4 regions of the Geodermatophilus sp. SYSU D00758 genome follow, and region 3 is predicted to be linked to each of the others. Evidence: riboswitches for the same ligand, from Rfam matches in the RefSeq annotation. Region 3 holds a riboswitch; each other region holds the start of a gene.
What was found. Region 3 has a riboswitch for cyclic di-AMP ahead of ACI8AC_RS04135 (aggregation-promoting factor C-terminal-like domain-containing protein). Riboswitches for the same ligand answer to the same signal wherever they lie in the genome.
Positions count from the first base shown of each region.

Region 1: linked by a shared signal. The riboswitch ahead of ACI8AC_RS05910 (aggregation-promoting factor C-terminal-like domain-containing protein) and the one ahead of ACI8AC_RS04135 (aggregation-promoting factor C-terminal-like domain-containing protein) in region 3 are both predicted to bind cyclic di-AMP.
Region 2: linked by a shared signal. The riboswitch ahead of ACI8AC_RS17125 (hypothetical protein) and the one ahead of ACI8AC_RS04135 (aggregation-promoting factor C-terminal-like domain-containing protein) in region 3 are both predicted to bind cyclic di-AMP.
Region 4: linked by a shared signal. The riboswitch ahead of ACI8AC_RS20935 (transglycosylase family protein) and the one ahead of ACI8AC_RS04135 (aggregation-promoting factor C-terminal-like domain-containing protein) in region 3 are both predicted to bind cyclic di-AMP.

Region 1 covers NZ_JBJGYK010000005.1:163,446-170,795, reverse strand. Annotated here, with positions in the region: gene ACI8AC_RS05920 (CoxG family protein) at 1-536, shown strand, start outside; gene ACI8AC_RS05915 (alkene reductase) at 771-1,856, opposite strand; cyclic di-AMP (ydaO/yuaA leader) riboswitch at 2,231-2,388, shown strand; gene ACI8AC_RS05910 (aggregation-promoting factor C-terminal-like domain-containing protein) at 2,664-3,296, shown strand; gene ACI8AC_RS05905 (hypothetical protein) at 3,349-4,110, opposite strand; gene ACI8AC_RS05900 (ABC transporter ATP-binding protein) at 4,154-5,029, opposite strand; gene ACI8AC_RS05895 (sensor histidine kinase) at 5,213-6,367, shown strand; gene ACI8AC_RS05890 (response regulator transcription factor) at 6,364-7,026, shown strand; gene ACI8AC_RS05885 (LLM class flavin-dependent oxidoreductase) at 7,189-7,350, opposite strand, start outside.
Region 2 covers NZ_JBJGYK010000024.1:6,578-13,927, reverse strand. Annotated here, with positions in the region: gene helR (RNA polymerase recycling motor ATPase HelR) at 1-760, opposite strand, end outside; gene ACI8AC_RS17125 (hypothetical protein) at 1,028-1,675, opposite strand; cyclic di-AMP (ydaO/yuaA leader) riboswitch at 2,004-2,153, opposite strand; gene ACI8AC_RS17120 (protein adenylyltransferase SelO) at 2,358-3,821, shown strand; gene ACI8AC_RS17115 (hypothetical protein) at 3,889-4,479, shown strand; gene ACI8AC_RS17110 (ExeM/NucH family extracellular endonuclease) at 4,736-7,258, opposite strand.
Region 3 covers NZ_JBJGYK010000004.1:10,745-18,094, forward strand. Annotated here, with positions in the region: gene ACI8AC_RS04110 (hypothetical protein) at 79-369, shown strand; gene ACI8AC_RS04115 (AmiS/UreI family transporter) at 759-1,493, shown strand; gene ACI8AC_RS04120 (FMN reductase) at 1,570-2,190, opposite strand; gene ACI8AC_RS04125 (LLM class flavin-dependent oxidoreductase) at 2,187-3,293, opposite strand; gene ACI8AC_RS04130 (hypothetical protein) at 3,512-4,360, shown strand; cyclic di-AMP (ydaO/yuaA leader) riboswitch at 4,500-4,661, shown strand; gene ACI8AC_RS04135 (aggregation-promoting factor C-terminal-like domain-containing protein) at 4,887-5,693, shown strand; gene ACI8AC_RS04140 (class I SAM-dependent methyltransferase) at 5,749-6,384, shown strand; gene ACI8AC_RS04145 (TetR/AcrR family transcriptional regulator) at 6,381-7,037, shown strand; gene ACI8AC_RS04150 (flavin-containing monooxygenase) at 7,074-7,350, shown strand, end outside.
Region 4 covers NZ_JBJGYK010000040.1:17,948-25,297, forward strand. Annotated here, with positions in the region: gene ACI8AC_RS20930 (hypothetical protein) at 1-1,033, shown strand, start outside; gene ACI8AC_RS20935 (transglycosylase family protein) at 1,015-1,596, opposite strand; cyclic di-AMP (ydaO/yuaA leader) riboswitch at 1,600-1,758, opposite strand; gene treY (malto-oligosyltrehalose synthase) at 2,067-4,400, opposite strand; gene glgX (glycogen debranching protein GlgX) at 4,397-6,511, opposite strand; gene uvrB (excinuclease ABC subunit UvrB) at 7,003-7,350, shown strand, end outside.

The DNA of each region.
Region 1 (7,350 bases), on a different contig from region 3:
GCGTCGGTGCCGTGCGCGGCACCTACGCCGGGGAGGTGCGGCTGTCGGACAAGGACCACCCGAAGTCCTACGTCATGCACGCCTCCGGCGCCGGCGCCCCGGGCAACGCGCGGGCCACGGTCACCATCGGGCTGGAGCCGGCCGACGGCGGGACGACGACGCTGACCTACTCCGCCGACGCCGTGGTCGGCGGCCCGGTGGCCGGCGTGGGCCAGCGGATGATGACCGGCGTCGCCAAGCGCATGGCCGGGCAGTTCTTCTCCGCCATCGACGACGAGCTGACCGGGAAGGCGGCCCCGGCGCCCGCGCCGGCCGAGCCGCGGCCCTCGGCCGCCGCGGTGAGCGAGACGGGGGTGGCGGCGCCCGAGGCGGCCGCCGCCGCTCCCGCCGCGCCGCAGGTCTTCGCCGGGCGCGCGGCCGCGGCGCCGGCCGCGGTCGGCGGAGAGGTCCGCACCCTCGCCCTCGGGGCGGTGGGCGGGGCCGCGCTCACCCTCATCGGCGTGCTGGTCGGCTACCGCCTGGGCCGCCGCGCCTGAGCCGCCGCCGGGCCGGCCCCGGGGAACCGCGCCGGGCCGGCCCCGGGGGACCGCGCCGCGGGCCCCCTCCCGACCCGGGAGGGGGCCCGCGGCCGCGTCCGGCGCGGGGCGCGAGGGCGACGAACCCGTGGCCCTCGCGGCCCGATCACCACGAGTGCGTCGCACTCGCCCGCCGGGCTCGCACTCGCCCGCCCGGCCGGCAGCGGCGGCCGCGCCGGGTGCGCGCGGCGTCGCTCAGCCGGCCCGGCGGTCCTGCAGCGCCGGGTAGTCGGTGTAGCCCTCGGCGCCGGGGCTGTAGAACAGGTGCGGCCGCGGCTCGTTCTCCGGGTGCTCGCCCGCCCACCGCTCGACGAGGTCCGGGTTCGCGATCACCGCACGGCCCACGGCGACGGCGTCGGCGTGCGCGGCCTCGACCAGCGCCACCGCCTCCGCGCGGGTCGTGACCGAGCCGAAGCCGCTGTTGACCACCAGCGGCCCGCCGAAGCGGCGGCGCAGCTCCTGCACGAGGTCGCCCGCCGGTTCGCGGTGCAGCACCGACAGGTAGGCCAGGCCCAGGGGGCGCAGCTGGTCGAGCAGGGTGCCGTAGGTGGCCCGGGCGTCGTCCCGGTCGGTCTCGAGGGCGTCCTGGATGTCGTGCTCGGGCGAGATGCGCAGGCCGACGCGGCCGGCGCCGATCGCCGCGGCCACCGCCGTCACCACCTGGACGACGACGCGGGCGCGGTTCTCCGGTGACCCGCCGTACTCGTCGGTGCGCACGTTGGACGCCGGGGACAGGAACTCGTGCAGCAGGTAGCCGTTGGCGCCGTGGATCTCCACGCCGTCCAGCCCGGCCTCGACCGCCCGGCGGGACGCGGCCACGAAGTCGGCCACGGTCGCCCGAACCTCCTCGACGGTCAGGGCGTGCGGCACCGGGTAGGGCTGCTTGCCCTTCTCGGTGTGCCCCGCGCCGTCGATGGCGATCGCGCTGGGGGCCACCACGCGCCGCCCGCCGTTGACGTCGGGGTGGGTGACCCGCCCACCGTGCATCACCTGCAGGACGGCGCGGCCGCCGCGGGCGTGCACCGCGTCGGCGACCCGCCGCCAGCCGGCGACCTGCTCGTCGGTGACGATGCCGGGCTGGCCGACGAAGGCCTGGCCCTCGTGGTTCGGGTAGGTGCCCTCGGTGACGACCAGCCCCACGCCGGCGCGCTGCCGGTAGTGCTCGACGACGAGGTCGCCGGGCACGCCGGAGGCTCCCGAGCGCATCCGGGTCAGCGGGGCCATGACGACGCGGTTGGCGAGCTCGAGGTCGCCCAGGGTCACGGGGGAGAAGAGGTCCACGGGGGATGCCGACGTCCCGGGGTGCCCGGCCATTCCGCAACGCGACCGGCATCACGCGCGGCCGGCCCGGCCGGTGGGTGCCCGGGAGACCGGGACCCCCGGCGTGCCCGCCGGCGCGCGGACGTGGCCGCGGCGTCGCTGCCCGTTGCCGACACGCGGTGGGGTTCCCCGCCCGGTTCCCGGCCGGTCGCGCGGTCCCGCCGGCCGGGAGGGCGGGACCCGCGCTGGTCGGCGCGGCGGTGCCCCGGCCGGGCCGGTCCGGCGAGGGCCGCGACGGCGACGGACCGGTCCGGCACGAGCGATTGTCACGGGATGGTCACGCCCCTACCGTGACTGCGTCCGGCCGGTCGTCACCTCCCCAGCCGGGGAGGCCGCGCCGGATGCCGCCGAGTCGCACCCACCGCGGTGGGGCGAGCCGGGGACCCACCTGCACCACCGGGGTGAGTCCCACCCCCGAGCCCGCTCGGAGGTGGGTAGGGCACTCCCAGCCCGAACCCGTCAGCTGACCTGGTAGGCGGCCAGGGGAGAACGGAGAACCATCCGCCCGGGGCCCTCAGAGGCCCGCGGCGCCGCAGTCCGGGCCCGTCGCGCCCCGGCTGCGCATCCAGCAGGCCCCAGCCGCCCCGCTGCACCGAGCCGCGGCGCCCGCGTGCGCCGTGCCGGAGCCGTTCCGCGCTCCAGGAGGTGCAGCGCGCCGGTGGCTGGCCCCTGCCCGTCCAGGCCTCGTGCCGCGTTGCCCTGTCCTGCGCCGGGCCGTCCTCCGACGGACGCGCGCCCGGTCACCGCACACCCCAGGAGATCTCTCCGATGCACGGAACGACCCTGCACGCCCCCACCCAGCACGACACCACCGACGCGATCCGGCCGCCCCGCGGTCGCCGCGCCCTGCGCCTGCTGACCGCGGTCGGCGCCCTGTCCCTGGCCGTCACCTTCGCCGGCCAGTCGGTCGCCCAGGCCGCCCCCGGCGACGACCGCGGCGGCGACCGCGGCGGCTGGTCGCAGGACCGGGACGGCGACCGCGGGAGCTGGCGCGGCGGCGCGGAGCCGGCCGTAGAGGCAGCAGCCGCCCCCGCACCGGCGCCCGCGCCGGCACCGGCCCCGGCTCCCGCACCGGCCCCCGCACCGGCACCGGCCCCGGCCGGCGGCACCGAGCAGGCGTACAAGGACTACGCGCGGTCCGCGCTCGGCGGCGACGCCGCGCAGTTCTCCTGCCTGGAGCAGCTGTGGGAGCGGGAGAGCAGCTGGAACCCGGACGCGCAGAACCCGACCAGCACCGCGTACGGCATCGCCCAGTTCCTCGACTCCACGTGGGCCGGCACCGGCATCGCCAAGACGTCGGACCCGTACCGGCAGATCGACGCGGGTCTGATCTACATCGAGAACCGCTACGGCAGCGCCTGCGCTGCCTGGAGCCACTTCCAGGCCAACAACTGGTACTGACCGGCACGACCGAGGGCCCTCCCCTGCAGGGGAGGGCCCTCGGCCCGGCCGGCTAGGCCACCGCTCGGCGGCGGGTGACCAGCGCCCCGGCGACGGTGGCGACGACGACCCACCCGGCGAGGACCAGCGCCGGCGTGGCCCCCGACCCGGTCTCCGCCAGCCGCAGGACCGCCGCGGTCGGGTCGAGCTTCTCGGTGATCTCGGGGCGGAAGGCCTGCACGACGGGCATCACGCCCAGCACCACGAGGTAGGTGCCGGTCAGGGCAGCGGGCGCGTTGGCGACCGCGGCGCCGATGCCGGCCCCGGTGACGGTGAACGCCGCGCCGGAGACGACGGCCACGGCGAGCACCCGCCCGACGCCGTCCCAGGCCGCCGTCGGCTCGAACACGGCCAGGACGCCGGCGGAGGCGGCCGCCGAGACGGCGGCCAGCCCCGCCCCGAGCAGGACCAGGGCCGCGGCCTTGGCGGCGAGCACCCGGCCCCGCTGCGGGGTGAGCAGGAACGTCGTCTGCACGGTGCGGTGGGTCCACTCCCCGGCGGTGGAGAGCACGCCCAGGGCCAGCAGCACCAGCGCGGTGAGCATGCCCATCATCGCCAGCGGCGACGCGACCGCGATGAGCGGGTCCTCGCTGACGGCCGAGGCCAGTGCCGCACCCGCGGGGGGCAGCAGCGCCGCTGCCAGGGCCACGGCGCGGCCGGACCGGGTGGACAGGGACTTGCGGACCTCGAGGCCCACGAGGGTGGCCGGGCCGGCGGCGCCCGTGCGGACGGCCGGGCGGTGTGCGGTGGACGGCGGGGTGAGGACGGCGGTCACGGTGCGCTCCTTGCGGTGGTCGGGGTGTGCGGTGGGCGGCCGCTCAGGCGGCCGCGGTGAGCTGGAAGAAGAGGTCCTCGAGGCCGTGCTGCGCGGGGCGCAGGTCGACCAGGGCGAGGCCGGCGGAGGCGGCGACCGCGCCCACCTGGGCGGGGGTCGCGCCGGGGACGGTCAGCCGGCCGTCGGGCTCGGCGGTGACGGCGTGCCCGCGGGCCTCGAGCAGCGCCCGCAGGTCGGCCGGGCGCTCGGCGCGGACGACGGTCCCGTCGGCACCGAGCAGCTCGGAGACGGAGCCGTCCGCCACGATCCGGCCCCCGCCGATGACCAGGAGCCGGTCCACGGTGTGCTCGACCTCGCCCAGGAGGTGGCTGGAGAGCAGCACCGTCCCGCCGCGGGCGGCGTGCCCGCGCAGCAGGTCGCGCATCCAGCGGATCCCCTCCGGGTCCAGGCCGTTGGCGGGCTCGTCGAAGACCAGCACCGGCGGGTCGGCCAGCAGCGCGCCGGCGATGCCGAGCCGCTGGCGCATGCCGAGGGAGTAGCCCCCGACCCGGCGGTGCCCGGCGTCGGCCAGCCCGACCAGGTCCAGCACCTCGTCGACCCGGCCGGCCGGCACGCCGATCGCGGCGGCCAGCAGCCGCAGGTGCGTCCGCCCGGTGCGGCCGGGGTGCACGGCCGAGGCGTCGAGCAGGGTGCCCATGACGGCGCCGGGGTTGGGCAGCTGCGCGTAGGGCCGGCCGTCGACCAGGGCGGTGCCGGAGGTGGCCGGGACCAGGCCGGTCATCATCCGCATCGTCGTGGACTTGCCGGCCCCGTTCGGGCCGAGGAAGCCGGTGACGGTGCCCGGCTCCAGGGTGAAGGACACGTCGGCGACGACGGTGCGCTCGCCGTACTGCTTGGTCAGGCCGCTGACCTCGATCATCGGGGGTTCCTCCTCGGGGTGTCCGCTTCGGGGAGGAGCCTGTCGCGGGGCGGCCGGTCCCCGCGTCGGCCGGGCGGCCAGGACCGGGGTCGCCGGGAGTCGCGACCGCGTCATCCGGAAGTGGACACCCGCTCCGACCACCGGCCGACCCGGGGGCGGGCGGCGCCCCCCTAGGCTCCCGCCGTGGGCATCCGCGAGCGCGTCCGGCCGGGGCTGCGCCGGCGCGGCGTGGCCCTCGAGGTCCTCATCGCGCTGGTGTCGGGGCTCAGCGTGGCCGCCGGCGCCGGGACGCCGGACGCCGTCCTGCCCGATGCGGTGCTGGCCGCGGGCGCCGCCGTCCTGGCCCTGCTGCTCCTGCTGCTGCGCCGCCGCGCGCCGCTGGTCCCCTTCGCCCTGGCGGCCCTCCTCACCGCGACCGCCCCCGCGATCGCCGCGGCGCTGCCCTTCACCTCCTACGCGGTGGGCCGGTGGGAGGACCGGTGGCCGGTGCGCTGGGCCGCCGCGGTGGCCGCCGCGGTCGCGCTGTTCCGGCCGTGGAGCCCCGGCACCTGGGAGGACGTCGTCGGGGCGGTCGGCGCCCTGGGGTTGGCGGTGCTCCTGCCGGGCGCGGTCGGCGCCTGGGTGCGGACCCGCGCCGAGCTCATGACCGCGCTCACCGAGCGGGCCGAGCGGGCCGAGGCCGAGCGCGAGCTGCTCGCCCGGGACGCCGTCCTGACCGAGCGGACCCGCATCGCCCGCGAGATGCACGACGCGGTCGGCCACCGGGTGAGCCTCATGGTGCTGCAGGCCGGCGCGATCGAGGTCGCCGCCGGGGACCCGGCCCGGGTGGAGCAGCTCGCCGCCCAGGTGCAGACGGCCGGGCGGCAGGCGCTGGAGGAGCTGCGCCAGATGGTCGGCGTCCTCCGCGGCGGGGAAGCCGGCGAGGCGGCACCGCTGGGCCCGCAACCGGGCCTGGTCGACCTGCCCGCGCTCGTGCGCGACGCCCGGGAGGCGGGCCTGCCGGTGGAGCTCGCCGGGTCCGCGGCGGGCCCGGTCGACCCCGCGGCGGGCCGGGCGGCCTACCGGATCGTGCAGGAGGCGCTGACCAACGCCGGCAAGCACGCCCCCGGCGCGCCGGTCACGGTGGCCGTCGAGCAGCCCGACGGCGAGCTGCTGGTCCGCGTGGTCAACCGGGCCCCGGCCGCCGCCCCCGAGGCCCCGGTCTCCGGCGGCTACGGGCTGGTGGGGCTGGCCGAGCGGGTGCGCACGCTGGGCGGCCGGTTCCGCGCCGAGCCGCGGCTGGACGGCGGGTTCGTGGTGGAGGCGGTCCTGCCCGCCGGACCGGACGGGAGATCATGAGCGACATCCGCGTGCTGCTGGTCGACGACGAGGAGCTGGTGCGCTTCGGCCTGCGCACCGTGCTGGAGTCGGTGGGCGGGTTCGAGGTGGTCGGTGAGGCCGGGGACGGTGCGGCCGGCGTGCGGGCCGCCCGCGAGCTGCGGCCCGACGTCGTGCTCACCGACATCCGGATGCCGGGGACCGACGGGCTGGAGGCGACGCGGCAGATCCTGGCGCTGCCGGACCCCCCGCAGGTCGCCGTCCTCACGACCTTCCACCTCGACGAGTACGTCTACGCGGCGCTCGCCGCCGGGGCGGCGGGCTTCCTGCTCAAGGACACCCCGCCGCGGGAGATCGCCGCCGCCGTCCGGGCGGTGGCCGACGGCACCGCCGCCCTCTCCCCCGCCGTGACCGCGGCGCTCATCGACTCCTACGTCGACCGGCGGGCCGCCCCCCGCCGGGCCGCCGCGCAGGAGCGGGTCGCCGCCCTCTCGGAGCGGGAGCGCGAGGTGCTGCGCCTGCTGGGGACCGGCGAGCCGAACGCCGGCATCGCCGGCCGGCTGTTCGTCAGCGAGGCGACGGTCAAGACCTACGTCTCCCGGCTGCTGACCAAGCTCGACCTGGCCAACCGCACCCAGGCGGCGATCCTCGCCCACGAGGCCGGCCTGCTCGAGGACTGACCCGGTCCACCGGCCCGGCTGACCACCGGACCGACGGTGATCACGGGGATCTCGCCGGCCCGGGGGGCGTGCCGCCGCGTGTCACCGGCAAGAAGCCCATGATCACGGCGGAGGGGGCGGTCCGGCGGGGGCAGGGGGTGGTCCGGCGGGGGCGGGGGGCGGTCAGGCCGCGACGGTCTCCATCGCCTCGGCGGTGAGCCGGGCCGAGCGCAGCCGGCCCTCGACCCCGGGCACCTGGTGGGCGACGATCAGCTCGTCGGCGCCGGCCTCGCGGGCGAAGGCGGTCAGCTGCTCCCGCACCTCGGCCGGGGTGCCCAGGGCGGT
Region 2 (7,350 bases), on a different contig from region 3:
GGAGCAGGTAGGCGGTGCGGTGCAGGGCGACGACGGTCTTCCCCGTGCCGGGGCCGCCGTCGACGACGAGGGCACCGCGGGACCCCGCGCGGATGATGGCGTCCTGGTCGGCCTGGATCGTGGCGAGCACGTCGCGCATCCGGCCCGACCGGTGCCCGCCGAGGCCGGCGATGAACGCGGACTGGTCGTCGAGGGCGGCGTGCCCCTCGAGGCCGTCCGGGGTGAAGACCTCGTCCCAGTAGTCGGTGACCCGGCCGCGGGTCCAGCGGTACCTGCGGCGGCTGGCCAGCCCCATCGGGTCGGCGTGGGTGGCGCCGAAGAACGGCTCGGCCGCGGGGGAGCGCCAGTCCAGCAGCAGCCGGCGGCCCGAGCCGTCGGTGAGGCCGAGCCGCCCGACGTACACGGGAGCGGGCTCGTCGGCGCGGACCATGCGGCCCAGGCACAGGTCCAGGCCGAAGCGGCGCAGGGTGCGCAGACGGGCGGTCAGCCGGTGCACCTCGAGGTCCCGGTCCAGCGCCTCCTGGCCGGTGCCGCCGGGTGCCCGGCGCTCGGCCTCCAGGCGGGCCGAGAGGTCGGCGACCGATCGCTGCAGACCCTCGGCCACGGCCGCGAAGTGCTCCTCGTCGCCGGCGATCAGCGCCGGGTCGGCCTTGGCCGCGAGGCGACCGGGGAGGTCGAACGCACCGGCCGGTGGGGGGTGGACCTCCCCGGCCCCGGTCGACGTCCGGCGCGGTCCACCCGTCGACGACACCTGCTGCATCCCGCGACCCCCTCGGCCCGCACGCCCGCCTCCGGCCGGCGATTCTGCGGGCTCCCCGGGGTCTTGCCGCAAGACCACGGTGGCGCTATACGTTGAGGTGGGAACGAGGGTGGGTCCGCGAGCCCGTCACCCGCCGGGGCCGGAGCGGCCCGTCCCGGGAGCCGCCGGTCGGGCCTCCTCGCGGGTCACCCGGGCAGGACACCCGCCGGCGACGGGGGCGCGGACCCGGTGTCCCGGTACCGCGCCCCCGCCTGCCGACGCGGTCGGTCAGGGGGTGAAGCTCACGTGGACGTGGTCCATGTGGTTGGCGGTCGCGGACCCGCGGTCCTCCATCGCCCGCCAGCCCGAGCCGCCGGCCATGTGGATGCGCTGCTTCCAGATGACGTACTCGACGTTGAACCGGTCGGCGTTGTCCAGGACGTACTGCGCGATGGCGTCGCCGCTCGCCGAGTCGCTGTAGACCATGAAGTCGGCCGCGAGCTCCTGCGTGGGCGAGTGGCCGGGGCGCGTGTAGACGGTCGACACCCCGAAGGTCTGCGCGACCTCGGCGACCACCGGGCGGACGTGCGGGGCCCAGGCGCTGTAGGCGGTCGACGTCGCGGTGGGCGCACCGACGAGGTCGGCGGCGACCGGCGCGACGGCGGGGGCCGCAGCCGGAGCCGCGGCCGGGGCCGGGGCCGGCGCGGGCGCCGGTGCGGCCGCGGCCTGGCCGCTGGACCACGAGCGCCAGTGCCCGTCACCCCGGCCGTCCCGGTGGTCGTCGGCCTGGGCGACCGACTGGCCGCCGAGGGCCAGGGCGACGGAGAAGGCACCCACGGTCACGCCCTGGAGCGCCCGGCGACGGGCGGTCCGGGGACGGGTGACCACGTCGGCGGAGCGGTCGGGCGTGGCGGGGTGCTGGCTGTTTCCGAGCATGGCTGAGGAACTCCTGAGGGGTCGGTCCCCCGGCGACCGTCGTCGGACGGCCGCCTGGGACGGCGGTGCGGGATGGGGTGGCGGCGCGAGGCCGGATCGACAGGCGGGTCGGCAGGCGCGGCCGGCAGCCGCGCGCGGGGTCCCCGGCGGTCCGGCTCGATCAGGCGTGGAGCCCGACCGGCGCCGGGTGACGGCGGGGGTGCGGCGGCTGTGCCGACCTGGCTGCGCGGACCGACCTAGACGCGCAGGGGGAGCGCGCCGCGGTGTCGACTGCGAGTGGTCACGGGCGCTGGACGGGCCCGTCGGCGCACCATTCGGTGGCTCTCCGTTCTTCCCATGGCCGCCTACCGGGTTAGCTGACGGGTTCGGGCGGGGAAACGCCCTACCCGTTCCCGAGCGGAGCTCGGGGAACGGGACTCACCCCACTGGTTCGGTTGGGTCCCCGGCTCGCGTCCGTGCTGGTGGACGCGACTCGGCGGCGCCCGGCGCGGTTCCCCCGGTGGAGGAAGTACGACCGGCCGGACCGCAGTCACGGTAGGGGTGTCGTGGACTCCCGACAACGCTGATGCGTCTCTACTGGCGACTCCGCAGGTAATTCGCGGCGCGTCGCGTGCGGCTCGGCGTGTCGCGGGCGGCGGGTGCCCGGGCCGGCCCGTCCGCCGCCCTCCGTACCCTTGCGGACGTGACCGCCGTCCCCGCCCTGACCGTCGCCCTCGGCGACTCCTTCGCCCGGGAGCTGCCGGAGCTCGCGGTCCCGTGGCGGGCCGTGGAGCCGCCGGAGCCGCGCCTGCTGGTGCTCAACGAGCCGCTGGCCGCCGAGCTCGGCCTGGACCCGGAGGCGCTGCGGGGCCCGGACGGCGTCCGGTTCCTGGCGGGGACAGCCGTGCCCGAGGGCGCGCGGCCTGTCGCGCAGGCCTACGCCGGCCACCAGTTCGGCTCCTTCGTCCCGCGGCTCGGGGACGGTCGGGCGCTGCTGCTCGGCGAGCTGACCGGCGCCGGGGGCCGGCTGCGCGACCTGCACCTCAAGGGGTCCGGGCCGACGCCGTTCTCCCGCGGCGGGGACGGTCTGGCCGCGGTGGGGCCGATGCTGCGCGAGCACGTCGTCGGGGAGGCGATGCACGCGCTCGGCGTCCCGACCACCCGGTCCCTCGCCGTCGTCGCGACCGGGCGCCCGGTGCGGCGCGAGAGGCTGCTGCCCGGCGCCGTGCTCGCGCGGGTGGCCGCGAGCCACCTGCGGGTCGGCACCTTCCAGTACGCCCGCGCCACGGGGGACGTCGACCTGCTGCGCCGCCTCGCCGACGTGGCGATCGCCCGCCACCACCCCGCCGCCGCGGAGGCCGACCACCCCTGCCGGGCGCTGTTCGAGGCGGTGGTCGCGGCGCAGGCCGACCTGGTGGCCCGGTGGATGCTGGTCGGCTTCGTGCACGGGGTCATGAACACCGACAACACGACCGTCTCGGGCGAGACCATCGACTACGGGCCCTGCGCCTTCCTGGACACCTACGACCCGGACGCCTCCTTCAGCTCCGTCGACGTGGGCGGCCGCTACCGGTACCGCAACCAGCCGCCGGCGGCGGAGTGGAACCTGGCCCGGTTCGCCGAGGCCCTCCTGCCGCTCCTGGACGACGACTCGGACCGGGCGGTCGCGGTGGCCACGGAGGCCCTCGGCGGTTTCGGCCCGCGCTACGAGGCGGCGTGGACGGCCGGCATGCGGGCCAAGCTGGGGCTGCCCGACGGCCTGGACGACGCGGTGGCCGGGGCGCTGGCCGACGACCTGCTGGGCCTCCTCCAGCGCAACGGCGTGGACCTCACCACGGCCTTCCGGGCGCTCGGCGCCGCGGCCCGCGGGGACGTCGACCGCGCCCGGGACCTCGTCCTCGACCTCGCCGGATTCGACGCGTGGGCGCAGCGCTGGCTGGCCCTCGCCCCGGACGCCGACCGCATGGACCGGGTCAACCCCGTGTACGTCCCCCGCAACCACCTGGTCGAGGAGGCGCTCACCGCGGCGGAGGGTGGCGACCTGGCGCCGTTCCGGCAGCTGCTGGACGCGGTGACCCGGCCCTTCGACGAGCGGCCGGGGCTGGCGCGGTACGCGGCCCCCGGCCCGGACACCGGCGTCCCCTACCGGACCTTCTGCGGCACCTGATGCCGCCGTTCCGCCGCCTGCCGGCCGGGACCATGATGGGTCGCGGGCACCGTCGGGAGGTGGCGCGGTGGGGGAGGACGAGAACCGGCGCGCTGCCGAGCTGCGCCTCCGAGAGGTCCAGGAGGCGCGCGAGGCGGCCGCGGGGCAGCGGGACGAGGCGGCGCAGCACCGGGACGAGGCCGGCCGGCGGCGCAGCCGCGCCGCCCGCCTGCGCGACGCGGCCGCGGACGAACGGGACGAGGCGGCCCGCCGGCGTGAGCGGCGGGCCGACGACCGCGCCGCGGCCGGGCGCTCGCGGGAGGCAGAGGCGGCCGAGCACGAGGAGCAGGCCGCCCGCTGGGAGAGCGCGCTGGCCGGCCGTGCTCCCGCGTCCTCGGCGGAGGAGGCCGAGGAGCAGGCGCTCATCGACGAGGAGGTCCGGACGAGCCACCGGGCCCGTGCGGAGGGCCTCAGTCAGGCGGCTGCGGCCGACCGCGCCGCCGACGCGCAGGACCGGCTCGCCGCCTCGTGCGACCGGGTGGCGGCCGCGGCCGACCGGGCCGCCGCGGAGGCCGAGCGGGTGGCCGCCGAGGCCGACCGCCTGCACGCCGCCGGCGACCGCATGGCCGCCGAGGCCGACCGGGAGCAGGGCGAGGTGGAGCGGGCGCAGCGGGACTGACCGTGCGGTGGCCGTGGCCGCCCCACCGACGTGTCGTGGCCCCGCCCTGCCGGCTGCAGGGCGGGGCCACGACGCGCGGCGGGGCCGAGCGCGGTGCCCGGGGCGCCGACGGGGGTCAGCGCCGGCCGGGCGGCACCTGGCCGTTCGGCGCCGTGACGGTCACGACCGCCTCGGCCACGGAGCTCTCCGCGCCGTCCGTGACCTGCACCCGCACCGTGCGCCGGCCGGGGGGGCAGGCCGGCGCCGACGGGCACGCTCACCCCGCCGCGTCGTCGAAGACGCCGTCCCCGTCGAGATCCCAGGCGTGGCCGAGGTCGCCGCCGTCGTCGGTCGAGCCCGAGGCGTCGAGCAGGACGTCCCGGCCGACGCGGGTCGAGTACGGGCCGCCGGCGCCGGCCACCGGTGCCGCGTTCAGCTCCAGGCCGACCAGCACCGGGTCGTGGTCGGAGGAGCCGTAGGCGTCCGGCGCGTACAGCGAGGGCTGGTTGACGTCGTCGTAGTCGTAGGCCGGCGCCTCGGCGCTGTTGACGTGCCAGATGTCGACCCCGGTGACGTCCCCGGCGATGCCGGGGGAGGCGAAGACGTAGTCCAGCGTCCCGAACTCGCCGTCGAAGGAGTAGCTGTAGCGGTCCGCCGTCGGCAGCCGCGCCGCGGTGCTGGTGTACCCGGCGTCGGCGAGGACCTCGATCGGGTCCTCGGCCTCGTAGGCGTTGAAGTCACCCAGCAGCAGGACGTCCTCCGCGCCCAGGTCGGCCACCAGGTCGACCAGCGCCGCGGCCTGCCGCTCGCGCAGGTCGTCGCAGTTGCCGCCGAAGGGGTCCGGCGTGCCGCACTGCGGGTTGGACGAGCCCTTGGACTTGAGGTGGTTGACCACGACGGTGAACTCCCGGTCGCTGCCGACCGGCGTGAAGGCCTGCACCGCCGGGGGCCGGTCGAACACCGGCTCGCCGGGGAACCCCGGGTCGGCCGGGTTCAGCAGGGCGGGGTCGGACGGTGGGGGGCCGGCCGGGGTGACCACGGAGGCGCGGTAGACGATCGCCGTCCGGATGGCGTCGGTGCCGTACGTGCCGCCCAGGCCGTTCGCCGGGGTGAGGTCCGGGGCCCGGACCGCGGTGTAGTGGTCCGCGGGGTCGGGCTGGGCGGCGTTGAGCGCCGCCACGAGGGTGTCGAGCGCCGCGCCCCCGTCGTCGGCGATCTCGATGAGCCCGACGACGTCGGCGTCCAGCGCGGTGATCGCGCTGACCAGCTTCGCCTGCTGCCGCTCGAGCTCGGCCGGGTCGTCCGCGCCGCGGTTGGCTCCACCGAACTCGACGAAGTAGTTGAGCACGTTGAACGAGGCGACCTGCACGTCCCCGCCGACGGGGTCGGGCGCGCCGGTGCGCGGGTTGCGCCGCTCGAAGGCGGCGGTGGTGCCGACCGCCGGCTCGACGCGGTAGGCGCCGAAGGCGAAGGACAGGACGCCGGTGACCGGCTCGGCGAGCGCGTCCCCGGCCCGCGGCAGGGTCGCGCCGTCCTCGTCGACGGTCCAGGGCAGCGGCGTGAGGTTCTGCCCGGAGCGGCCGTCGTCGAGCAGCACCCGGTCGGCGTCGTTGGCCGCGTTCCCGGCCGCCGAGGTCGGGATGCGCAGCAGCTCGCCGGTGGTCAGCGCCACCTCGCCGAAGCGGCCGAGGGTGTACAGGTCGGTCGCGATGAGCCCGGCCGGGACGGTGACGAGCATGCCCTCGTAGCGCTCCTGCCCGTCGACGCCGCCGGCGGGCAGCTCGAAGGGCAGCGACAGCTCCACCGGGTCGGGCAGCTCGGCGGTGCCGAGCACCTCGATCGTGCTGCCGCGGCCGAGCCGGGTCTCCGAGCCGGTGTAGAGGTCCGCGCTCTCGAGCTCCTCCACCGTGCCGGTCACCCGGACCCGCTGGCCGACCTCGACGGTGGTGGCGTCCTGGAGGACGCGCAGGCCCTCGCTGGTCCGGGGGTCGTCGTCCGGCTGCGTGCTCTGCACGAAGAAGCCGCCGAACTCACCGGCGCCCTGGAAGTCGCCGACCACGACGCCCTCGACGGTCACCCGGTCGCCCACGAGCGGGCTGGTGGCGCCGGCGCCCTGCACCTCGGCGATGGTGGTCGCGGTCGGGTCGGGCTGCTCGGGCGTGCTGCCGCCGCTGTTCCGGGGCGCCGGCGCGGCGGTGGTGAAGTCGGCCGCGTTGTCGTCGGTGTCCTGCGTCCCCTCCCCGAGCCGGGACAGCGCGGAGGAGGCACTGCCGGTCGGGGCCGGGCGGTCCTCGGCGAAGTTCGCGGAGCCGTAGCCGACGAGGTCGAGGATGCGCTCCAGCTGCGCGTCGGAGCAGGGGACCGACCCGCCGTTGCAGCCCAGGGACGTCGTCCCGTCGGCCAGCGCGACCTTGCCGGAGCTCGCGGAGAGGTTGAGCGGCCCGGTGGCGTCCGGGGTGGGCAGCGGGTCGCCGGTGGACCCGCCGGCGAGCTGGACGAGGAAGCGGCCACCGGGTGCGACGGTCGCCTCGGGGAGGGCCAGCGGAGCGAAGGCGCCGGTGCCGGTCGCGGAGGCGTACTGCAGCGACAGCCCGGTCGTGGAGACCGGCACCGTGCCGCGGTTGTACAGCTCGACGTAGTCGGCGGCCAGGGCCGCGCCGGAGTTGCCGCCGGCCCCGTAGACCTGGCTGATCACCAGGCCGTCCGAGACGGCGGACGCGGGGGCCGGGGGGAGGGAGACGAGGAGGCCGGCGCCCAGCGCGGTGAGCAGTGCCCCGGCGGTGGTGCGGCGGAGGGTCATCGAGGTCCTCGGTCCGGAGGGGAGGGCGTCGGGACGACGCGGGTCGCCCGGGTGGGGCAGGCCCGCAGGACGCCCGGTGGCTCCGGGGAGCC
Region 3 (7,350 bases):
CAGCGTGCCGCCGCGTCATGCCGGGCTCCCGGCCACCCGCGGACGACGGCGGCCCCGGCACGGGGCGACACTGGGGTGGTGGACGACGACGCGCGGCCCCGGGTGGAGCAGCACGAGGCGGCCGACCGTTTCGGCAAGGCCGTGCTGCGCACCGTGCACGACCTCACCGTGGCGCTCGCCGCCGACGGCGCCGACCCGGAGCCGGTCGTGCACCGGACCCGCGGGCCGCACCGCAGCATCGACGGCCTCGCCGCACTTCTCGACGCCGCGCTCCTCGACGACGCGCTCGCCGAGGACGACGCGCTCGCCGAGGACGACGCCGCCGCGGGCGACCGGCCGGCCGGTCCGGCGCAGCCGCCGCCCGGCTGAGGTTCGCCGTCCGCGGTGACCCGTGGTCGCCGCGTGAGGACGCGCGGGGCCGGGCGCCGCCGGGGAGCGGACCGCCGGGTCCGGCCCGGGGCGGCATTGACGCCCGCTCGGCCGCGGCAGCATCGTCGTCGCGCAACGCGGTCGATGAGCGGCGCCGTGCCCCCGGCGCGGCGTCCCGACCGGCTGGGAGGTCGACGATGACCACCGGTCCCGGGCGGCCCTGCCCGCCCCCGGCGCCGAGCCGCGGCGCGCCACCTCGCTCCTGGTCCGGGCCGCGCGCGCAGCCGGTGGGGGCCCGCCCCGGCCCGTCGGTGCGGGCCGGGCCGTGCGCTCCGCCGGCCCCACGGGGGATGCACCCGCCCGTGCCGGACGCGAGGAGATGAGCGCAGATGGGAAGCGTCGGACTGCTCTACGTCGGGGCCGTGCTCGTGGTCAACGGCCTCATGCTGCTGGGGCGGGTGGACCCGCGCGCCGCGGCCCCGCTGAACCTGTTCGTGGGGGCCCTGCAGGTCGTCACACCCACGTACCTGATCTTCACCGCCGGGAACGACGCGGCGATCACGCTGAACGCGTCGGGTCTCTACCTGTTCGGGTTCACGTACCTGTACGTGGGGATCAACCTGCTGGCCGGCCTCGACGGCACGGGCCTGGGCTGGTTCTCCGCCTTCGTCGCGGCGTGCGCGGTGGTCTACGCCGGCCTCAACTTCTGGTACGTCGACCCGACCGACGCGGCCTTCGGCGTCATCTGGCTCTACTGGTCCGTGCTGTGGTCCCTGTTCTTCCTGGTGCTCGGGCTCAAGCGCGAGGAGCTCACCCGGTACACCGGAGCCATCGCGCTCACCGCGGGCGTCCTGACCGCCGCCGTCCCGGCGTTCATGCTGCTCACCGGGGTGTGGGACGACTACATCGGCACCACGGCGATCGTGCTCGCCGTCGTGCTGGCCGCGAGCCTGCTGATCTTCTACCGCCCGCTGCGCGGGTCCGCAGCGCCGGCCGCGCCGGTCGCCGGTGAGTCCGGGGCCGCGGGGGTCCCGGTGGCGCGTGCCTCCTCGGCGGAGGGCTCCGGCGGGCAGGCTCCCGGCCGGCCGGCCGGGTCCGGGGCGGCGTCCCGCCCGGGCGGGTGAGCCCGGCGGCCGTGCTCGTGACGTCGGGGCCGCCCCGGGCGGTCCGACGTCACGGCCGGCCGCAGGACGACGGCGGTCAGCCCCTGCCGAGCAGCTCCTCGAAGGAGGGCACGTCCGCGAACGGGTCGGCGACCGCGGCGCGGGCCGGCCGGCCGGCGACCGCGTCGGCCAGCTCCCCGGCGGCCCGCTCGACGCGCCGCTGCAGCGTGGCGTCGGTGCCGTCCCCGCCGGCCCAGTCCTCCGCGGCGGCGAAGACGCCGGTGGGCACGGGCACCGCGCGCAGGTAGGCGAACAGCGGCCGCAGCGCGTGGTCGAGCACCAGCGAGTGCCGGGCGGTGCCGGCGGTGGCGCCGAGCAGCACCGGTGTCCCGGTGAGGGAGTCCTTGTCCAGGACGTCGAAGAACGTCTTGAACAGCCCGCTGTAGGACGCCGAGAACACCGGCGTGACCGCGACGAGCCCGTCGGCGCCGACGACCGTGTCGATCGCCGCGCGCAGCGACCCGTCGGCGAACCCGGTGACCAGGTGGTCCGCCAGGTCGCGGGCGTGCGTGCGCAGCTCGACCACCTCCACCATCGCGTCGTCGCCCCGCTCGTGCAGGGCGGTGACGGTGGCGGCGGTGAGCCGGTCGGCCAGCAGCCGGGTGGACGACGGGGTCGACAGCCCCGCGCTGACCACGGCGAGGGTCCGCGTGCTCATCGGGCGCCCACCTCCTCGGGCGCCGTGGCGGCGCGGCGGGCGGCGACCAGCGAGGCGTGCGTCGGGGCCTCCGGCACGTGCGCCGGCCTGCGGGCGGCGAACTCCCGGCGCAGGACCGGCACGACCTCCTCGCCGAGCAGGTCCAGCTGCTCGAGGACGGTCTTCAGCGGCAGGCCGGCGTGGTCGACGAGGAAGAGCTGGCGCTGGTAGTCGCCGACGTACTCGCGGAAGCCCAGCGTCCGCTCGATCACCTGCTGGGGGCTGCCCACCGTCAGCGGGGTCTGCTCGGTGAACTGCTCCAGCGACGGGCCGTGCCCGTACACCGGGGCCACGTCGAAGTAGGGGCGGAACTCCCGGACGGCGTCCTGGCTGTTGCGCCGCATGAACACCTGCCCGCCCAGGCCGACGATCGCCTGGTCGGCCGCACCGTGCCCGTGGTGCTCGAAGCGCTGCCGGTAGAACTCGACCATGCGCTGCGTGTGCTCCTTCGGCCAGAAGATGTGGTTGGAGAAGAAGCCGTCGCCGTAGTAGGCGGCCTGCTCGGCGATCTGCGGGGAGCGGATCGAGCCGTGCCACACGAACGGGGGGACGCCGTCGAGCGGTCGCGGCGTCGACGTGAAGCCCTGCAGCGGGGTGCGGTGGCGGCCGGACCAGTCGACGACGTCCTCGGTCCACAGCCGCCGCAGCAGCGCGTAGTTCTCCACCGCCAGCGGCAGGCCCTCGCGGATGTCCTGCCCGAACCAGGGGTAGACCGGGCCGGTGTTGCCGCGGCCCATCATCAGGTCCAGCCGGCCGCCGGCGAGGTGCTGGAGCATCGCGTAGTCCTCGGCGATCTTCACCGGGTCGTTGGTGGTGATCAGCGTGGTGGACGTCGACAGCAGCAGGCGCTGCGTCCGGGCGGCGATGAAGCCCAGCAGCGTCGTCGGCGACGACGGCACGAACGGCGGGTTGTGGTGCTCGCCCGTGGCGAAGACGTCGAGGCCGACCTCCTCGGCCTTCTGGGCGATGGCGACCATCGCCTGGATCCGCTCGCCCTCCGTGGGCGCGCGACCGGTGGTGGGGTCGGGCGTGACGTCGCCGACCGTGAAGATGCCGAACTGCATCTCGACTCCCTCGTTGAGAGTTCAACTGACTACTCGTCGCAACGCCCGCTGCGACCGCCGTGTTCCCTGGGTCGGATCGACGCTCCGTGACCGGCCGGGTACGGGCAGCCGGACCACGCCCGTGCCGTCCCCGCCGCGCGCCGGGTCGTGCTGCCGCTGCAGCCAGCGTCTGAGACGGTGCAGTCGCTGTACCGAACGGCGCGGAGGGGGATCCGGACATGACGGCAGTGGCACACGAGGGCGCGGTCGGCGAGCACGGCTGGGCGGACCTGCCGGAGCCGGCGGCGACCGGGATCGAGGCCCTCTTCGAGCCCCGCCCGCGGTTCCGCCGCAGGTTGCACGGCTACGACCCGGCCGACGTCGACGAGTACGTCGCCTGGGCCGAGTCGGAGCTGGCCGGCCGGGCGCCGGAACCCGGTCGGTGCAGCGGCTGCAACGACCCGGTCGGCGCATCTCCCGCGCCCGTGCCCCCGCCGGCGGACGCGGTCACGGTGGTGACCCGGATGGACGAGCTGCTCCGGCTCGCCGAGGCCCGCGCCTCCGCCCTCGTGACCGGGGCGGAGGAGGAGGCCGGGCGCATCCGGGAGGCGGCGCGCACCGAGGCCGAGGCCGGGCTGCGCGACGTCGCGGACCTCCGCGCGGCCGCGGTGGCGGCCGGCCGGCAGGTGCAGCTGGAGTCCTCGACCCTGCGCCGCGAGGCCGAGGCGGCGCTGGCGGCCGCGCGGCAGGAGGCCGACGCCGCGCTGGCGACGGCGCGGCAGGAGGCGGAGGCGGCGCTGGCGAGCGCGCGCCGGGACGCCGAGGCGCTGCTGGCCGCGGCCCGTGCCGAGGCGGAGGAGGAGCGGGCGGCCCGGCTCGCGGCGGTGGACCGGGAACTGGTCGACCTGTGCCGGCAGCGCGACGAGGCCCGGGCCGCGCTGCGCCGGGTGACCGGCCAGATCGCGGCCGCGCTGGACTCCCTGGCCGCCCCGGGCCCGGCCGCACCCGGGACCGCGCCGGCCCCCGGCGGCGTGCGGGTGACCGGCAACGTGGTGATCGGCGAGCCCCGGGAGCCCGTGGCGCCGTGACCCCCGCGAGCCCGCGCCGCTTGCCCCCGGGCGACCCAGCTCACGTGCCGGATGTGGCGCCCGGGATTGTCACGGCGCGGTAACGGCACCTACCGTGGCCTGCGTCCGGCAGGTCCGCTCGTCCCCGCTCGGGGTGTCCGGCCGGACGCCGCCGAGTCGTGCCCGCAACCGCGGGGACGAGCCGGGGACCCACCGCAGTCCTGGGGTGAGTCCTGCCTCCCGGTCCCGCACCGGGCGGCAGGTAGGGCTTCTTCCCGCCCGAACCCGTCAGCTAACCCGGTAGGCGGCCACGGAAGAAGGAGACCGTTCCGCATGCCCTGCTCACGGGCCCCCGCAGCACGCCCGGACCGCCCACCGCGCGCCTCCCGCGCCTCCTCCCCGGTGCGCTAGTCCCGCCTGCCCCCTTCGTCGCGCCGCCCCGCCGGGCGGTGCGCCGCCCCCGTTCGCCCGCGCCCTCGTGCCGGTGTGCCCGCTGAGCCGGGTGCGCCCGCCCGCGCCCCCCCCCGATCCCGGAGTTCCCACCCGCATGTCCCGCACCTCGAAGTACCTCCGGCTGCCCACCCGCGGCCGCCGCCCCGCCGTCCTCCTCGCCACCGCCACCGCCGGCGCCGTCGTGGTCGGCGTGCTCGCCGGCGGCGGGCAGCCCGCCACCGAGGCCGAGGCGGCCGAGCCCCTGCCGGTCAGCGCCTCGCAGAGCGTCGCAGAGGAGCTCGGCCTCGAACGCGGGGACGCCGGCACCGGCGCGGCGCTGCCCGCCCCGGACCTCGCCCCGCTGGAGGACCTCGCCGCCTCGCGGAGCGAGCGCGAGGCCGCCCGGGCGAGTGCCGCCCAGGCCCAGGCCGCGGCCGACCAGGCCGAGCGGGACCGGCAGGCCGCCGAGGCGGCGCGGATCGCCGAGGAGCAGGCCGCGGCCGCCGAGGCCGCACGGATCGCCGAGGAGCAGGCCGCCGCCCAGCGCGCCGCCGAGGAGCAGGCGGCCGCGGCAGCGGCTGCGTCTGCGGCCCCGGCGCCCGCTCCGGCGCCCGCGCCGGCTCCCGCGGCGCCCCAGGGCTCGTTCAAGGAGTACGCGCTGGCCAAGGTCGGCAGCGCCCAGCAGTTCTCCTGCCTGGAGAACCTGTGGGGCAAGGAGAGCGGCTGGGACCCGAACGCGCAGAACCCCACAAGCACCGCCTACGGCATCGCCCAGTTCCTGAACTCGACCTGGGCCTCCACCGGCATCGCCAAGACCAGCGACGGCTACCGGCAGATCGACGCCGGGCTGATCTACATCGAGAACCGCTACGGCACCCCGTGCGCGGCGTGGGCGCACTCGCAGGCCAACAACTGGTACTGACCCGCAGGGACCCGGCGGCCCGCGTCCCGGTCGGGGGAGTGGTGGACTGGCGGGGATGAGCACCGTCCCCGCCCGGTTCGTCCGCGACCACACCCGGGTGCAGTGCCCCTCGGCAGTCCCCGAGGTCCGGCTGCACGTGGCCGACGACGTCGTCGCGCTGTGGGAGGCGATGGAGGCCGAGGGCGGCGCCGGCGAGGCGCCGCCCTTCTGGGCCGCGGCCTGGCCCGGCGGGCAGGCGCTGGCCCGCCACGTCCTGGACCGGCCCGGGACCGTCGCCGGGCAGGTGGTGCTCGACCTGGGCGCCGGCAGCGGGCTGGTCGCCGTGGCCGCCGCCCTCGCCGGCGCGGCCCGGGTGGTGGCCAGCGACGTCGACCCGTACAGCCGCACCGCGGTCACCGTGAACGCCGGGCTCAACGGCGTGGGCGGCATCGAGGTCGTCGGCGACGTCCTGGGCGGCGACCCGCCGGAGGTGGACGTCCTCCTGGCCGGGGACGTCTGCTACGACCGCGAGATGACCGAACGGGTGCTGCCGTTCCTGGACCGGACCCGGGCCCGGGGTGCCGAGGTCTACGTCGGCGACCCGGGCCGGCCCTACCTGCCGCACGCCCGGCTGGTCGCCGTCTCGGCCCTCGACGTGCCGGAGACCGAGGGTCCCGGCGTGCGGCGCACCACCGTCTGGCGGCTGCCGTGACCGACCGCGGACGGCGCGCCCGGCGGCCGTCCGGCGACGACCGGGAGCGGGCGATCCTGGCCACCGCCGAGCGGCTGCTCGAGCAGCGGCCGGTGGCGGAGATCTCCGTCGACGACCTGGCGCGCGGGGCCGGGATCTCCCGGCCGACCTTCTACTTCTACTTCGCGTCCAAGGACGCCGTCGTCCTGGCGCTGCTCGACCGGGTGGCCGCCGAGGCCGACGAGCGCCGGGAGGCGGCCGTGGCCGGCGCGCCCGCCGACCCGCGGGAGGGCTGGCGGCGGGCCCTGGTCGCCGTCCGCGACACCTTCCGCGCCCACCGGGCGCTGACCGCGGCCGCCACGCAGCTCCTGGCCGGGAGCGCGGAGGTGCGGGCGCTGTGGGCCCAGGTGATGGAGGGCTTCGTCGCGGTCACCGCCGAGGCGATCGAGGCCGAGCGGGCGCGGGGCGCGGCGCCGCCCGGGCCACCGGCGCGGGACCTCGCGGTGGCGCTCAACGCGATGAACGAGCGCCTCGTCCAGGCCACGCTGGCCGGCCAGCAACCGGCGGTCGCCGAGGACGACCTCGTCGACGTCCTGCTCGTGGTGTGGCTGCGGGCGATCTACGGGACCGAGGACCCGACGGGGCGTCGATCGGCTCGACACCCTGTCGAGTAGCGTGGTCGGCGTCACCACCGAGCGAGGGGAGCGGCCGTGGCCGCCGAGCACGTCGACGTCCTGATCGTGGGAGCCGGGCTCTCCGGCATCGGCGCCGCCTGCCACCTGCAGCGCGAGAACCCGGGCACCGGTTACGCGATCCTCGAGGCCCGGGAGGCGATCGGCGGGACGTGGGACCTGTTCCGCTACCCCGGGGTCCGCTCGGACTCGGACATGTACACCCTCGGCTACGACTTCAAGCCGTGGACCGGTGAGCGGTCCATCGCCGAGGGCGGGGACATCCTCGCCTACATCCGGGAGACCGCCCGCGAGC
Region 4 (7,350 bases), on a different contig from region 3:
GGCGTCGTGGGGCGGCCGCGGCGCGGGGCAGGAGCCGCCCTTCCCGGCCAGCGTGCTCACCGGGGTCGCCTCACCGCCGGGCGGCGCCGTCACCGGCGACGACGTCGTCATCGCGCTCGGCCAGGCCACCCTGCTCGGCATCGGGCTGGGCACCGTGCTGCTGGCCCGCGGCGCGCTGCGGTCGGAGGCGGCCCGGCGGGGCCTCAACGTGGTCTGGGACGTCGTGGCGTTCTGGCCGCGCGCGGCGCACCCGTTCGTGCCGCCGCCCTACGCGTCCGAGGTGGTGCCCGCGCTGCTCCGCCGGATCTGCTGGCACCTCGGCGTGGCCGACCCCCTGGCCGACCGCGGGGGTGACGACCCGGCCGGCGCGCTGCCGGGGCGCAACCCCGACCCGGCGCCCGAGGTGGTCGTGGCGGCGCACAGCCAGGGCAGCCTGATCTCCCTGGTCGCGTTGCTGTGGCTGCCCGAGCCCGCCCGGTCCCGGGTGCGCTGGGTGACCTTCGGGTCGCAGCTGCGGCAGCAGTTCGCCCGCGGCTTCCCGCACTACGTGACCGCCGACCTGCTGCGCGACGTGGCCGGTGCGTTCCGGTGGGTCAACCTCTACCGCGACACCGACCCCGTCGCCGGGCCGGTCACCAGCTGGGACCACACCCGCGACGGCGGGCCGCTGCGGTCCCGCCGGCTCGACGACCCGGCGCGGCTGCAGCCGGACTGGCTGGACCCGCGGACCGGGCGACGGGTGTGCGGCGACGAGTGGCGCCTGCTGGACCCCGTGCCCGGCGACCCCGCTCTGCAGACGCGCGCGGTGACGGGGACCGGCGGGCACAGCGGGTACTGGACCGACCCGGACTGGCCGCTCGCGCTGGCGGTCGCCCGGGGCCGGGTCCCCGACGGGCGGGTCCCCGGGCCCCCTCCGGTCGGTCCGGCGCAGCGGGCGGCCGGACGACGGCCCGGTCCGGCCGCCGGGAGCCGGGTGACGCGCGGTCACGCCGGACCCCCGGCGGCCGGGGGCGGTCAGAGCGCCAGGACCTGACCCGGCGCGATCACGTGCGGGCTGCTCAGCAGGCCGCTGTTCTTCTCGTACAGCGCCTGCCAGCCGCCGGCGACGCCGTGCTGCGCGGCGATCTTCCCGAGCGTGTCGCCGGCCACGACGGTGTGCGTGGCGCCGGACGGCGCGGCCGGGGCCGGCGCGGGGGCCGGTGCCGGGGCGGGCGCGGCGGCCGCCGTGCCGGCCTCGGGGGCCGACGGGTCGAGGGCCTTGCCGCAGGTCGGCCAGGCGCCCGGGCCCTGCACGTCGAGCGTGCGCTCGGCGGTGGCGATCTGCTGCTCCTTGGTCGCCAGGTCGGCCCGGGCGGCGTACTGCAGGCCGCCGAAGGCCTCCCAGGTGCTCTGGCTGAACTGCAGGCCGCCGTAGTAGCCGTTGCCGGTGTTGATGGCCCAGTTGCCGCTGGACTCGCACCGGGCGACGGCGTCCCAGTCGTTCGGCACGGCGGCCGCGGCCGGGCCGGCGAGGCCGAGGGCGGCCGCCGTGGCGCCCGCGGTCAGGGCGGTGCCGAGGACCAGCCGGGCAGCCCGGCGGGAGGAGGACGTGCGCATGGGAGAACTCCGATCCGCCGCCTGCGAGGTGAGCTGTCGGGTTCGGGACGATCGGTGTCCCGGCCGCGCGCTGCGCGGCTTCACCCCGAGACGCCGGCGGCCGTCGGCCGCGGGCGTCGAAGTGGGTCCCCCGCCCCCGTCCTGGAGCGGTGCAGGTGGTGCGGTGGCCGACGGACGGGGTTGGGCGGATCGGCACCGGCGCCCGCCTCGGTGCGGCGGACGCCGGGACAAGGTAACGAGGGGGTCACGGCACGCTGCACGCGCCCCCCTGGCCCCGGGGGGCGCGGACCGCCCCCCGGAGCCCGTCGGGTCAGAGGGTGAGCCGCTGACCCGCGTGGATGCGGTCGGGGTCGCTGATCACGCCGCGGTTCTTGGCGTAGAGCCCCTGCCACCCGCCCGCCACGCGGGGTCGATCGCGCTTTCCGCGACGGGCCGGTCGGGGGCGGGCTGCCCGCCCCCGAGGGTCACCGTCAGTCGCGGACGAGGAGCGCCACGGGCAGCCGGGCCAGCGCGCCGGCGACCGGCACGCCGCCGGCGTCGGAGACCACCCGCTGCCCGGTGAGCAGGTCGCGCCAGGAACCGGTCGGCAGCCGCAGGGCGGTGTCCCCCCAGCCGCCAGCGGCCTCCAGAGCCACCGGGAGCCGCGTCGCCACCGTCACCGCACCGCCCCGGTCGAACGCCACCGCGTGCCCGGCCGCCGACCCGGTCGCGGTCACCGGCAGGTAACCGGTGAACAGCCCCGGGGAGTCGCGACGGGCCCGCAGGGCGCGGGAGACGACGAGCAGCTTGGCCGCGCCCTCGTCGTCCACCTCCGGCAGCCAGCCCTCGTCGAGCCGGGCCAGCAGCCGGCGGCGGAGGTCCCAGTCGACCGGCCGCCGGTTGTCCGGGTCGACCAGCGAGAGGTCCCACAGCTCGGTGCCCTGGTAGACGTCGGGGACGCCGGGCATCGTGAGCTGCACCAGCTTCTGCGCCAGCGCGTTGGAGCGGCCGTACGGCGCGATCCCGGCGACGAACGACCCCACCTCGGCGTGGGTCGCCGGGTCGTCGAACGCCGAGTCCACGAGGGCGTGCAGCCGGGCCTCGAAGGCCTCGTCGGGGGCGGTCCAGGTGGTCGACGTGCCGGCCTCGCGGGCGGCCTTCCCCGCGTAGCCGTGCGCCCGTTCCCGGGACAGCGGCCAGGCGCCGACGAGGTTCTGCCACACCAGGTGGGCCAGGGGCCGGTCGGGCAGCGGGTGCCGCGACAGCCACCCGCGGACCAGGTCCGCCCACTCGGTCGGGACCTCCGCGAGGACCGCGAGCCGGGCGCGGACGTCCTCGCTGCGCTTGGTGTCGTGCGTCGACAGCGACGTCATCGACGCGGGCTTGCGGTCCAGCCGGCGCACCTGGGCCTCGTGGAACTCCTCGACGGTGGCGCCGAAGCGGGCCGGGTCACCGCCCACCTCGTTGAGCGCCACGAACCGTGCCCACCGGTAGTAGGCGCTGTCCTCGACACCCTTGGCCATCACCGGCCCGCTGGTCTGCTCGAAGCGGGTGGCGGCCTCGGTGCCGGCCTGCCCCAGGACGGGGTGGAGGGCGTCGAGGGCCGCGGTGAGGTCGGGGCGCCGGTCCCGGACGGCGGCGATCGTCGCGTCCAGGTGCTCGCGGCCGTCGGGGAGGTAGGTGCGGTAGACGGGGAAGGAGGCCAGCAGCTCGGCGAGGGCCTCGGTCTGCCGCGCCCGCTCGACGCCCGGCAGCTCCCCGATCACCCGCACCAGGCGGGCGACCTCCGATCCGAGGATGCCGTCGGTCACCTCGCGCTTGGCGTCGTGCACCAGCCGGGCGTAGTCGACCGGACCGCCGGCCAGCTCGGTGTCGAGCGCGGTCAGCGCCGCCTCGCCGGCGGGGTCGACCAGGACGTCGTCCACCTCGGCCAGCGCGTCGTAGCCCGTCGTCCCGGCCGTCGCCCAGCTCTCCGGGAGGTCCTCACCCGGCTCGAGGATCTTCTCCACGACCGTCCAGCGGCCGCCGGAGAGCCCGGCCAGCCGGTCCAGGTACCCCTTCGGGTCGGCCAGCCCGTCCGGGTGGTCGATCCGCAGCCCGTCGACCGCGCCGTCCTCGACCAGCTCCCGGACCAGCGCGTGGGTGGCCTCGAAGACGGCGGGGTCCTCGACCCGCAGCCCGGCCAGGGTGTTGATGGCGAAGAACCGCCGGTAGTTGAGGTCCCGGTCGGCCCGCCGCCAGTCGACCAGCTCGTAGTGCTGGCGGGCGTGCACCTCCTGCGGGGTGCCGTCCCCGGTGCCGGGCGCGACGGGGAAGCGGTTGTCGTAGTAGCGCAGCTCCTGGCCGTCGGGGGTGTCGACGACCTCCAGCCGGTCGACGTCGTCGGCCGACCCGAGCACCGGGATGCGCACCTTGCCGCCGCCGAACTCCCAGTCGACGTCGAAGGCGTCGGCGTGCGCGCTGTCCCGCCCGTGCCGCAGGACGTCCCACCACCAGGGCACCTCGGCCGGGTCGGCGACGCCCATGTGGTTGGGCACCAGGTCCAGCACCAGGCCGAGGCCGTGGTCGTGCAGGGCGGCCACGAACCGGTCGAGGCCCTCGCGCCCGCCGCGGGACTCGTCCACGTGGGCGTGGTCGACGGTGTCGTAGCCGTGCGTGCTGCCCGCCGCGGCGCGCAGCAGCGGCGAGGAGTAGGCGTGGCTGACCCCGAGGGCGGCCAGGTAGCCGGCCAGCCCGGCGACGTCGTGCAGCGTCTGGTCCGCGGTGACCTGCAGCCGGTAGGTGGCGCTGGGCACCCGCCGCCGGTCCGCGCCGTTGCCCGTCACGAGCGCCGCTTGGCGGACAGCACGATCATCGACCGGTCCTGCAGCATGACCGACTCACCCGGCTTGAGCTCGCGCGGCTCGACGTCCCCCATCTCCGCCGTGTCGAGGACGACGGTCCAGGACTGGGCGTACTCGTCCGGCGGGAGGGTGAACTCGATCGGCTCGTGCCAGGCGTTGAACGCCAGGTAGAAGTGGTCGTCGACGACGTCCTCGCCGCGCTCGTCGGTCGAGCGGATCCCGTGCCCGTTGAGGTAGACGCCGATGGACTTGGCGTAGGCGGCGTCCCAGTCCTCCTCGGTCATCAGGTCGCCGGCGTGGGTGAACCACGCGATGTCCGGCACCGGCTGGCCGGCCTCCCGGCGCACCGGCCGGCCGTGGAAGAAGCGGCGCCGGCGGAACGTGGGGTGCTCGGCCCGGATGCGGGTGACCAGCCTGGTGAACTCCAGCAGCCCCTCGTCCACCTCGTCCCAGTGGATCCAGGTCAGCGGCGAGTCCTGGCAGTAGCCGTTGTTGTTGCCCTTCTGGGTGCGGCCGAGCTCGTCGCCGTGCAGCACCATCGGCACGCCCTGGCTGAGCATCAGCGTGGCCAGGAAGTTGCGCCGCTGGCGCGCGCGCAGGGCGACGACCTTCTTGTCCGTCGTCGGCCCCTCGACCCCGCAGTTCCAGCTGCGGTTGTGGCTCTCGCCGTCGTTGTTGCCCTCGCCGTTGGCCTCGTTGTGCTTCTCGTTGTAGGAGACCAGGTCGGTCATCGTGAAGCCGTCGTGCGCGGTGACGAAGTTGATGCTGGCCACCGGGCGGCGGCCGGAGTGCTGGTACAGGTCGGAGGACCCGGTGATCCGGCTGGCGAACTCGCCCACCGTGGCGTCCTCGCCGCGCCAGAAGTCGCGCACGGTGTCGCGGTACTTGCCGTTCCACTCGGTCCACAGGGCCGGGAAGTTGCCGACCTGGTAGCCGCCCTCGCCGACGTCCCACGGCTCGGCGATGAGCTTGACCTGGCTGACGACCGGGTCCTGGTGCACCAGGTCGAAGAAGGCCGAGAGCCGGTCGACGGCGTGCAGCTCGCGGGCCAGCGTCGAGGCGAGGTCGAACCGGAACCCGTCGACGTGCATCTCGGTGACCCAGTAGCGCAGCGAGTCCATGATCAGCTGCAGCGCCTGCGGGGTGCGGGCGTTGAGGCTGTTCCCGGTGCCGGTGTAGTCCATGTAGTACTGCGGGTCGTCCTCGACCAGCCGGTAGTACGCGCGGTTGTCGATGCCCTTGAACGACAGCGTGGGGCCCAGGTGGTTGCCCTCGGCGGTGTGGTTGTAGACGACGTCGAGGATGACCTCGATGCCCGCCTCGTGCAGGGTGCGGACCATCCCCTTGAACTCCTGCACCTGCATGCCGTTGTCGGTGTTGCTGGCGTACTCGTTGTGCGGCGCGAAGAAGCCGATCGTGTTGTAGCCCCAGTAGTTGCGCAGGCCCTTCTGCTGGAGGGTGTCGTCCTGCACGAACTGGTGCACGGGCATGAGCTCGATCGCGGTGACGCCGAGGTCCTGCAGGTGCGCGATCACGGCCGGGTGGGCGATGCCCGCGTACGTGCCGCGCAGCTCGTCCGGCACGTCCGGGTGGGTCATGGTCAGGCCCTTGACGTGGGCCTCGTAGATGACCGTCTTGTGGTACGGGGTCTTCGGGGGCCGGTCGACGCCCCAGTCGAAGTACGGGTTGATGACGACGGACTTCGGCATGTGCGGTGCGGAGTCCTCGTCGTTGCGCTCGCCGCTGTCGAAGTCGTAGCCGAAGACCGACGGGTCCCAGTCGATCTGCCCGTCGATGGCCTTCGCGTAGGGGTCGAGCAGCAGCTTGTTCGGGTTGCAGCGCAGGCCCTGGGAGGGGTCGTAGGGGCCGTGCACGCGGTAGCCGTAGCGCTGGCCGGGCTGGATCCCGGGCAGGAAGGCGTGCCAGACGTAGCCGTCCATCTCGGGGAGCCGGATCCGCTCCTCGGTGCCGTCGTCGTGGAACAGGCACAGCTCGACCCGCTCGGCGACCTCGCTGAAGATCGCGAAGTTGGTGCCGGTGCCGTCGAACGTGGCGCCCAGCGGGTAGGCGGTACCGGGCCACACCTGGGTCATCTGGGGGGTCCTCCTGCGCGTTGCGCCCCCGCGGGGGGGCCGGGGGCCTCCCCGGGTGCGATGCGGGGAGGTCGGTGCACGTGCTGCTCCGGGATCCCCCGTGCCCCCGACGGAGGGCACGCAATCCTCGGCCCGACCGTGACGGCGGAGATCCCGCTCACCGCGATCCTGCCCGGGGCTCCCCGGGCGGCCGGGGGGAGGGGCACCCCGGGACGACGACGGCCCCCGCGGTGTCCTCCCGCGGGGGCCGTCGTGCGCAGGTCCGGCCGGGGCAGCGGAACCGGGGTCCGACCTCGCCCGGGCCCGGCCCGGGTGGCGCTGGACCCCGGCGGGTCCGCTCCTGCGGTCCGGGACGCTAGGGGGCCGGATACCCCGGGGCAAGCACCGGGGGCAAGCCGATCGCCCCGGCCACCCCTCGCGTACCCTGCCGTCCCACCGCGCCCTCCCGTCACACCGCCGTCCTGTCACACCGCCGACGTACCGTCGTCCCCGTGCGCGCGACCACCGACATCCGGCCCACCCAGGGGCGTTTCCGCGTCGTCAGCGACTTCGAGCCCGCGGGTGACCAGCCGGCCGCGATCGCGGCCCTCGCCGAGCGGGTGAAGGCCGGGGAGACCGACAGCGTGCTCCTCGGCGCCACCGGTACGGGGAAGTCCGCGACCACCGCCTGGCTCATCGAGCAGGTGCAGCGCCCGACGCTGGTCATGGCGCCGAACAAGACCCTCGCCGCGCAGCTGGCCAACGAGTTCCGGGAACTCCTGCCGAACAACGCCGTCGAGTACTTCGTCTCCTACTACGACTACTACCAGCCCGAGGCCTACGTCCCGCAGACCGACACC